One region of the Streptococcus sp. DTU_2020_1001019_1_SI_AUS_MUR_006 genome, then DNA from elsewhere that is predicted to be linked to it. Evidence: predicted binding sites of a transcription regulator. Region 1 holds the regulator's gene; the other holds the start of a gene.
What was found. Region 1 encodes CtsR, which represses protease genes until heat stress. Its sites were predicted from a motif close to TTGGTCAAAAAAGGTCAAANA; they were not measured.

Region 1 (4,270 bases):
GTGTAAGTCCAATCTGTTCACCACGATCTCCCTTATAACCTGAAACTACCACCCATACAGCATCGCATTGTCGTTTTGCTCTTTGGATTAAATCAATATGCCCCTGATGCAAGGGAGCAAAGGTTCCAAAAACCACTGCTATCTGTTTTTTCATGTCTTTTCAACCTTTTTATAACTTTTTATATTTTATATTATACTTTACCTTTCTGTATTTGTCAACACTTTTTTATTATTTTTTATAAAAACATTGCTGTATGATAAGAATTTTTTACGTAGCATACAAAACTTGATTAGGAAAAATCCCTTTTGGAAATCCTTAAACTAATTGCACAATTCAAATGCTTATTTGAGTAACAACTTCCCAAAAAAAGAGGCTGAAACAATCTGTTCCAACCTCACAATTTTAAACAATCTCAAATTTTAATTGACCAGCTTTGACACCAATCTTCAGAGTCTTACCAGCTTCCAATTCACCTTTAAGGAGAAGTTCTGCAAGTTTGTCTTCTACTTCCGTTTGCAAAGTTCTGCGTAGTGGACGAGCCCCCATCTCTGGATCATAGCCTTGCTGAGCTAGAAGTTTAAGGGCAGATGCTTGGAGTTTCAAGTCAATTCCTTTTTCTGCTAAGCTTGCAATCAATGGTTTGACCATAATCTTAACTACTTCTTGCATATCTTGACTTGACAAGCTATGGAAGACCACCTTCTCATCAATACGGTTGATAAACTCTGGACGATAAGCCTTTTTCAACTCCTCAAACATCCGTTTTTCCATATTTTCTTGGTCAAAACGAATGTCCTTAGCTCCAAAGCCGACTGTCTTGTCGTCACGAAGAGCTGTCGCACCAAGGTTTGATGTCATGATGATGATGGTATTGGAGAAGTCAACCTTGCGACCCTTACTGTCTGTCAAGACACCATCATCCAAGACCTGCAAGAGAACATTAAAGATGTCTGGATGAGCCTTTTCTACCTCGTCAAAGAGAAGTACTGAGTACGGTTTGTTACGAACCTTCTCGGTCAACTCTCCACCTTCTTCGTAACCTACATAACCTGGAGGAGCCCCATTGAGACGACTGGCCGCGAATTTCTCCATGTATTCACTCATGTCAAAGCGGATAAGAGCAGATTCATCATCAAAGAGAACTTCCGCCAAGGCCTTGGCCAACTCGGTCTTACCAACACCTGTTGGTCCTAGGAACATAAAGGATCCAATTGGACGTTTGTTATTGCGAATACCCGATTGATTTCGGCGAATGGCACGACTGATGCTAGACACCGCTTGTTCCTGTCCGATAACACGTTTATGCAGTTCAGCTTCAAGGTTGAGATACTTCTTGGCATCCGTTTGGGTTAATTTTTGCACAGGAATACCTGACAAGCGACTCAAGGTGGTCAAAATGTCTGATTCTGTCACCAAATCTTTATAGACTGGAACTTCCTGCTCTTTTGCAATGAGTTGAGCAGCTTGCTTCCATTTACCATCCATCAAGGCCTTATCAGCTGGTGTTAAACCTGACTCATCTTGTTTAGCGTGTTTCGATTTATTTTGCACTGTTGCAGCTGCTTCGTCCAATAGATCAATGGCTGAGTCTGGCAAATGACGACTCGTCAAATAACGATGTGCCATTTTGACAGCTGTTTCTACTGCATCGTCTGTAATTTGGACATGGTGGTGTTTCTCGTAAGTTGCTTTCAAGCCCTGCAAAATAGCCATACTATCTGCTAAACTCGGCTCCTCAATCATCACTTTTGCAAAGCGACGAGAAAGGGCTGCGTCTTTTTCGATGTGCTTTTGATACTCTTCCTGAGTGGTCGCACCGACAGTTCTCAGAGTTCCACGTGCCAAGGCAGGTTTCAAGATATTGGCTGCATCCAAGGTCGAATCAATCCCACTTCCTGATCCCATAATGGTATGAAGCTCATCGATAAAGAGAATGACCTTGCCATCTTCCTCAATATCTTTGATGATATTGTTCATACGTTCTTCAAAGTCACCACGGAAACGAGTTCCCGCAACCACATTCATCAAATCAAGTTCTAGGACACGCATCTTAGCCATTTCATCAGGTACATCCCCGTTGGCAATACGTTGCGCAAGACCAAGTGCTAGAGCTGTTTTACCGACACCTGCATCTCCAACTAAGACCGGATTATTTTTTGTCTTACGGCTCAAGATTTGAATCATACGAGAGATTTCTTGGTCGCGCCCGATGACTGGTTCCAATTTACCCGAACGAGCTTGCTCCGTAAGATCATGCGTATAATCTTCCAAACCTCCACTTGGTGTCTGAGGCATCCCCATCATATTAGCCATGGAATTTTGCTTATCCGCTACCGTACGATGACGCTGGCGAAGGGCCTTCAAATCTTCTCTAGTCCAACCAGCACGCGCTTCAAGACTTCGACGAAGTCCAGCAATCTTGACCTGATCCTTCTGATCTTCGTAAGAAAATCCCGCTTTTTCTAAAATGCGAGTAGCTAAGGCATTGCCATCATGTAAGATAGCATAAAGAAGGTGCTCTGTTCCCAATACCTTGGCATGTACGACAGATGCAACATGCTCTGCTTCCAACAACAATACCTTCAACCGGTGTGAAAAAGGAAGCTCCTGATAATGTTCCTGATCGCTATACTTTGTTTCAGTTAGCTCTACAGCAACTTCCTCCAGACGATCAATCTCATATGGAAATTCATTTAAAGTCGCCCCAGCTACACTGTAACCATGATTGGCCATAGCAATCAATAGATGCCATGACTCTAGGTATTCTGCCCCAAAATGACTGGCGACCAGAAAGGCACTTTCTATACATTCTCTCAATGCTTTTGAATATTTCATTTAGTTCTATTTTCCTTTTCTATCTACCTCTTGTAATAACTGACGGAGCATATTGGCACGGATAAGATTGGCATCATCGCCTAAAACTCGGTCTGTCGCCATTGCTAATAATAGATTCATCTCCTGACGAGTCACCAAATCCTGCTCAAACAAGAGTCTTAAAACATCTTCAAAGATAGCTAGGCTAACTTCTTCACCTACCGAATACAGTAGATCTCGAAGCATATCATGATGGTTAGAGAATTCAATTCGACCAATGCGAATATAACCGCCACCTCCTCGCTTACTTTCAACTAAATAACCTCTGCTTTCAGTAAATCGAGTCTTAATCACATAGTTGATCTGGCTAGGCACGACTTGAAAGGTATCCGCTAATTGGCTTCGTTGCAATTCAACCATACCCGACTGCTCCAAAATCGCCTTGATATAGGCCTCTATATGGTCTGATGTATTTTTAAATCTCATAGAACGCCACCTCTTTCTTTGAACCTTGACTATCTTTGACTATACTATCATTTAACACTCTATAAGTCAAATTTTTAGAGCTCAGCCCTTGAAAATACTGACTTTTTTAAAAAACACTTTGGCATTAAATAGCCTTAGTTTTTCTTGAAAGTTCCTAAAAAAGTCCACAAAAAAGAGCCCTAAAAAGGGCGTAATATTGACGAGTTCAGCAGGCAAGAAACTAGCACGGTCAAACGTGCTTTTTTAATACCTGGTAATATTATAGCATATCCAGAAAACTCTCTCAATCATTAGCAATAGCTCCAATGTTGAAGTATAATGATACTATAACTCTTGCAGAAGCTAAGAAAGCCTATCTCAGAAAAGTTTAGAAAGATAAGAGAATTTAATATAAAAATATTTAGTTCTAGCCAATTAATATTTCTGGTTTCACTATTTTAAAAACAATAATTAGGAGTAAATAATTATGAATAAGACTGGTAAAGAAAACTTAGTAATGATTAATGATGAAGAATACGTACATTGTCCAGTTTGCGGAACATTGACCGCTGTTTATGACATTTGTGATCATTGTAATTGGCAAAATACGGGGGAAACCAACATTGATGGAGGCCCAAACAAGATGACACTAGCAAAAGCTAAGGAAGCTTACGTTAAAGGGATTCCAATAATATAACAAACTATAGTACTACAGAATCAGGAAAATAAAAATGGAACTTAGAAAGTTTAACAATAAAGTTGTAACGATGACAGACGTTGATAACCAGACCTTTGAGGGAATTTGTCTTTTTGAAGATAAGGATACTTTTGATGAAGAGTATGATGCTTTATCTGTTAAAACAGGTTTACGATGGACGAGGTTATTTGAAAATGAAATTTTAAATGTTGAAATTATTAAAAAAATTAACTAACCTAAAAGTCCTTAGATTTTTTCCAAGGGCTGATTTATTTGCAAGGATAGCCAGGACT
Region 2 (4,270 bases), 660 kb from region 1:
CTCTCCAGTTGGCTTTTAACAAGGTTTGAGTGAGAATTAGTAGTGTTGATGAGCTTCATAGGCTTTCCTCCTGTGTTTCTATGTCTATTATAGCACTTTTTGGGAAAATTGGAAAAGTTAATTTAAACTTGATGCTGTTTTTTCCAAGCTTCAATTGCCCATTTATGACTGCCACGTTTTAAGTTTGAAATAGCTTCATCAATTGGGAACCAAGCTAGGTGATTGAAGTCCTCCAAAGGTTTTTGGATTTCTTGATAAGAAGTAGCTTCGTAGAGATAGGCTGGATTGTAGTAGTAGGTATCGCGATGGCTGGAATAGAAATACTCATCTGCTTGTCCATAATAAGTACCAATCTCAGCTGTAAAACCTAATTCTTCAATCAGTTCTCGTTTTAAAGCTTCAAAATGATTTTCACCTGCTTCAATCTCGCCACCAGGCAAGAACCATGCACCATTTGGAGCTTGAACGAGGATAATCTTTTCATGTGCTGAGTTAGGAATGACTGCATAAACACCATATCTAGTTTTGTAGGTTACACCCTCTTTTTTTTCTCCAAAGGTTGGATTTGTCATAAATTTCTCCTTTATGTGTGCGCTTTCTTACTATAATAGTAAAGAATGCTCTTACTGTCAAGTAAGAACATTCTTTTAGTATGTGGAATTAGTCATTTGAGTCAACTGTTTCCAATTTATTTTTTGATTTAATCATGATTTTACCATTGCTAGTCATGACGGCTTTGAGGTTTTTCTCGCTTGGATTTTCAAGGTAGTAGTCCGTAATCGCATCTTCGATATAATCTTGGATTGTACGACGAAGCGGGCGAGCTCCCATTTTTGGATCGTAGCCAAGGTCTACGAGTTTCTCCTTAACCTTATCTGTCACATCTAAATGGATGTTATTACTGGAGAGTCGTTTATTGACATCATCTAACATGAGGTCAACGATTTGAAGGAGATTTTCCTTGCTGAGAGCCTTGAATTCGATAATGCCATCAAAACGGTTCATAAATTCTGGACTAAAGAAGTTGCCTAATTCCCCAAGGACAGAGTTAGTACGGCCTTCTCTAGCAGCACCAAATCCAACACTAGCTTCTGCCTTACCTGTACCTGCATTTGAGGTCATGATAATGATGGCATCTTTAAAGCTAACAGTGCGACCTTGACCATCCGTTAAACGGCCATCATCCAAGACTTGGAGGAACATATGCATAACATCTGGATGGGCTTTTTCAACCTCGTCTAGGAGGATCAGTGAGTAGGGGTTACGACGAACTTTTTCAGTCAATTGTCCAGCTTCATCATAACCTACGTATCCCGGAGGGGCACCAACGAGTTTAGCAACGCTGTGTTTTTCCATGTATTCACTCATATCAAAGCGAATCATGCTATCAGCAGAACCAAAGAGTTCGATGGCCAGTTGTTTAGAAAGTTCTGTCTTACCGACACCGGTAGGACCAACAAAGAGGAAGCTACCAATTGGACGGTTTGGAGTACCTAAACCAACACGGTTACGACGGATAGCCTTAGCAATCTTATCTACTGCATCGTCTTGGCCAATAACATGAGACTTGAGGTCATCTGCTAGATTGATAAGTTGAGACTGTTCTTTTTCTTTCAAATCACCAACTGGAATATTAGTCTTTTGCTCGATGATGTGTTCGATTGTCTTTTCACTGATGATTGGAGTATCCTGATCTGTTACCTTGGTCTTTTGCATTTCCTTATATTTGGCAATCTGGTCACGGAAGTAGGCTGCTTTTTCAAAATCTTCATCGCGGGTTGCTTGTGCCTTGAGATTTTCTGCCTCGATTAAGCGTTGGTCGATGACCTTAGGATCTACAAAATTCAAGGTTAAGTTCATTTTTGAACCAGCTTCATCTAGAAGGTCAATAGCCTTGTCTGGCAAGAAACGGTCTTGGATGTAGCGATTAGAAAGAGTAGCGGCCGCTTCGATAGCCCCATCAGTATAATGAACGTGGTGATAATCTTCGTATTTCTTTTGAATCCCCTTAAGAATAATAATGGTTTCTTCAACAGTTGGTTCATCTACCTTAACAGGCTGCATACGGCGCTCAAGGGCAGCGTCTTTTTCAATGATACGGTATTCATTGAGAGTAGTAGCACCTACTAACTGGAGTTCGCCACGAGCAAGAGCTGGTTTTAGGATATTTCCTGCATCCATATTCCCTTCTCCTGCTGAACCAGCACCGACAATCTCATGAATTTCGTCGATAAAGAGGATAACATCCTCGCGATCACGAATTTCTTCCATGAGTTTTTGCATGCGCTCTTCAAACTGACCTCGGATACCTGTTCCTTGAACAAGGCTAACGACATCTAAGCGGATCACTTCTTTCCCTTGAAGCTTATGTGGAACATCACCGTCAACAATTTTCTGAGCTAAACCTTCTACAACGGCTGTCTTACCAACACCAGGCTCACCGATGAGGACAGGGTTGTTTTTTGTTCTGCGGTTGAGGATTTCAATGACACGGATAATCTCTTCGTCACGGCCAATTACAGGGTCAATATTTCCACGACGGGCAATCTCAGTGACATTGATACCATATTCATCCAAGAGTCCTTTTTCCTGGATTGGTGGTGGGGTTTGGGCAGGACCACGATTTTGGGAACCATAGCCACCATTTCCACCGTATCCACCCCCTGACTGGGTTGGGGGGATATTGTTGTTATTAGAAGAAGGTCTAAAGTTGTTGAGATCGTTAAAGAAGTCTCCAAATGGATCAAAATCACGGTTGTTTAAATCTGTAATGCCCTTGAATAAGCTATTGTTAGGATCTGTTTTGATAATTTTGTAGCAATTTTGACAAAGGTCGATTTGCTTTTGTTGTCCATTGAGATTGGTATAAAGATGAATCGTTGAGTCATTGATTTTACAGTTTTGACAGAGCATACCGCCACCTCATTTCTTTCTTAGTCTTGACTAAATCTAAAAGGTCAAAAATAGTCAAACAAGTATATAATTTAATTATATCATGATTATTGGGCAATTCAAGTAAAAAGATTGGATACTAGCACTGTAAATAGTAGAGCGCTAATCTGGAGAATATTTTGATAGCAAGAAAAAAATCCTATTTGTCATACAAAAAGGATTCTCGTTGGTGAAAGGCGGTGGGACAGAAATCGATAGACAAAGTCTCGATTTCGTAGTCCCAGCCTCGCGAAGATGATTAGGAGTTTTGGGAGTCTAAAAGACGAACGAAAAGTCCAATCAGCTACCGCGTCAAAGTTTGATTGCTAATAAAAAGTGAGGTCGGGATCTTTTGTCCCAACCTCTGTATATCTATTATTAGTATAGAAGTTCGTAAATTTCCATCGCAATCAAGTCGATGCTGTCAAAAGTATATGTTTCACGCGCTTCAACATCACGAAGTGTAAAGATTGGGCCATTTTCTTCATCATGGTTAAAAGCAACTTCAGCTACAACAACTCCCTCGCGCTCAAAGTTACGTTTTAAGTTACCACCATCTTTTGTCATTGCTTCTAGGCGGTTGATGATTCTAACCAAATGTGATTCCATTTTGATTCTCCTCCATTTCTTATCGTTACTATTTTACCATAAAGAGTATCCACTTGACTAGAAAAAACTAAGATTTCTCGCTATTTCTATTTTCTTTGAAATTTTATTGAAAATGAAAGGAAAAAGATTGCATTTTTATTCAAAATATGTTATACTCATACAAGTTTTAAGTTAGAAATTAGAAAGTAGTGGATTTATGAATTTTTCTTTTTTACCTAAATATCTGCCATATTTTAACTATGGTGCTCTCGTAACAGTCTTGATCTCTGTTTTGGTTGTCTTTTTGGGGACAATTTTAGGGGTAGTCTTGGCTTTTGCTCAACGTTCGAAAATGAAGCCCATAGCTTGGCTTGCCAATGTTTATATTTGGATTTTCCGTGGAACACCTATGATGGTACAGATCATGATTGCTTTTGCTCTTATGCATATCAATGCTCCGACAATTCAGATTGGAGTTTTGGGAGTTGATTTTTCACGTTTGATTCCAGGGATTATCATTATCTCTATGAATAGTGGTGCCTATGTATCAGAAACAGTTCGTGCTGGTATCAATGCAGTACCTAAAGGTCAATTAGAGGCGGCTTACTCTCTAGGGATTCGTCCTAAAAATGCCATGCGCTATGTCATCTTGCCACAGGCTATCAAGAATATCTTGCCGGCCTTGGGGAATGAGTTTATTACCATTATCAAGGATAGTTCACTCTTGTCAGCAATCGGTGTCATGGAATTG

Region 2: a site for CtsR is predicted at 2,954-2,974, ahead of RRU92_RS08535 (ATP-dependent Clp protease ATP-binding subunit). Genes of this name have one in related genera too.

The regions. Positions count from the first base shown of each region.
Region 1 is NZ_CP135436.1:277,891-282,160, forward strand. Features, by position in the region: gene RRU92_RS01310 (AAA family ATPase) at 1-154, opposite strand, end outside; gene RRU92_RS01315 (ATP-dependent Clp protease ATP-binding subunit) at 404-2,836, opposite strand; gene RRU92_RS01320 (CtsR family transcriptional regulator) at 2,843-3,301, opposite strand; gene RRU92_RS01325 (CPCC family cysteine-rich protein) at 3,768-3,977, shown strand; gene RRU92_RS01330 (hypothetical protein) at 4,012-4,212, shown strand.
Region 2 is NZ_CP135436.1:1,782,155-1,786,424, reverse strand. Features, by position in the region: gene RRU92_RS08545 (DUF1827 family protein) at 1-59, opposite strand, end outside; gene RRU92_RS08540 (NUDIX hydrolase) at 123-572, opposite strand; gene RRU92_RS08535 (ATP-dependent Clp protease ATP-binding subunit) at 661-2,913, opposite strand; gene RRU92_RS08530 (DUF1797 family protein) at 3,310-3,540, opposite strand; gene RRU92_RS08525 (amino acid ABC transporter permease) at 3,737-4,270, shown strand, end outside.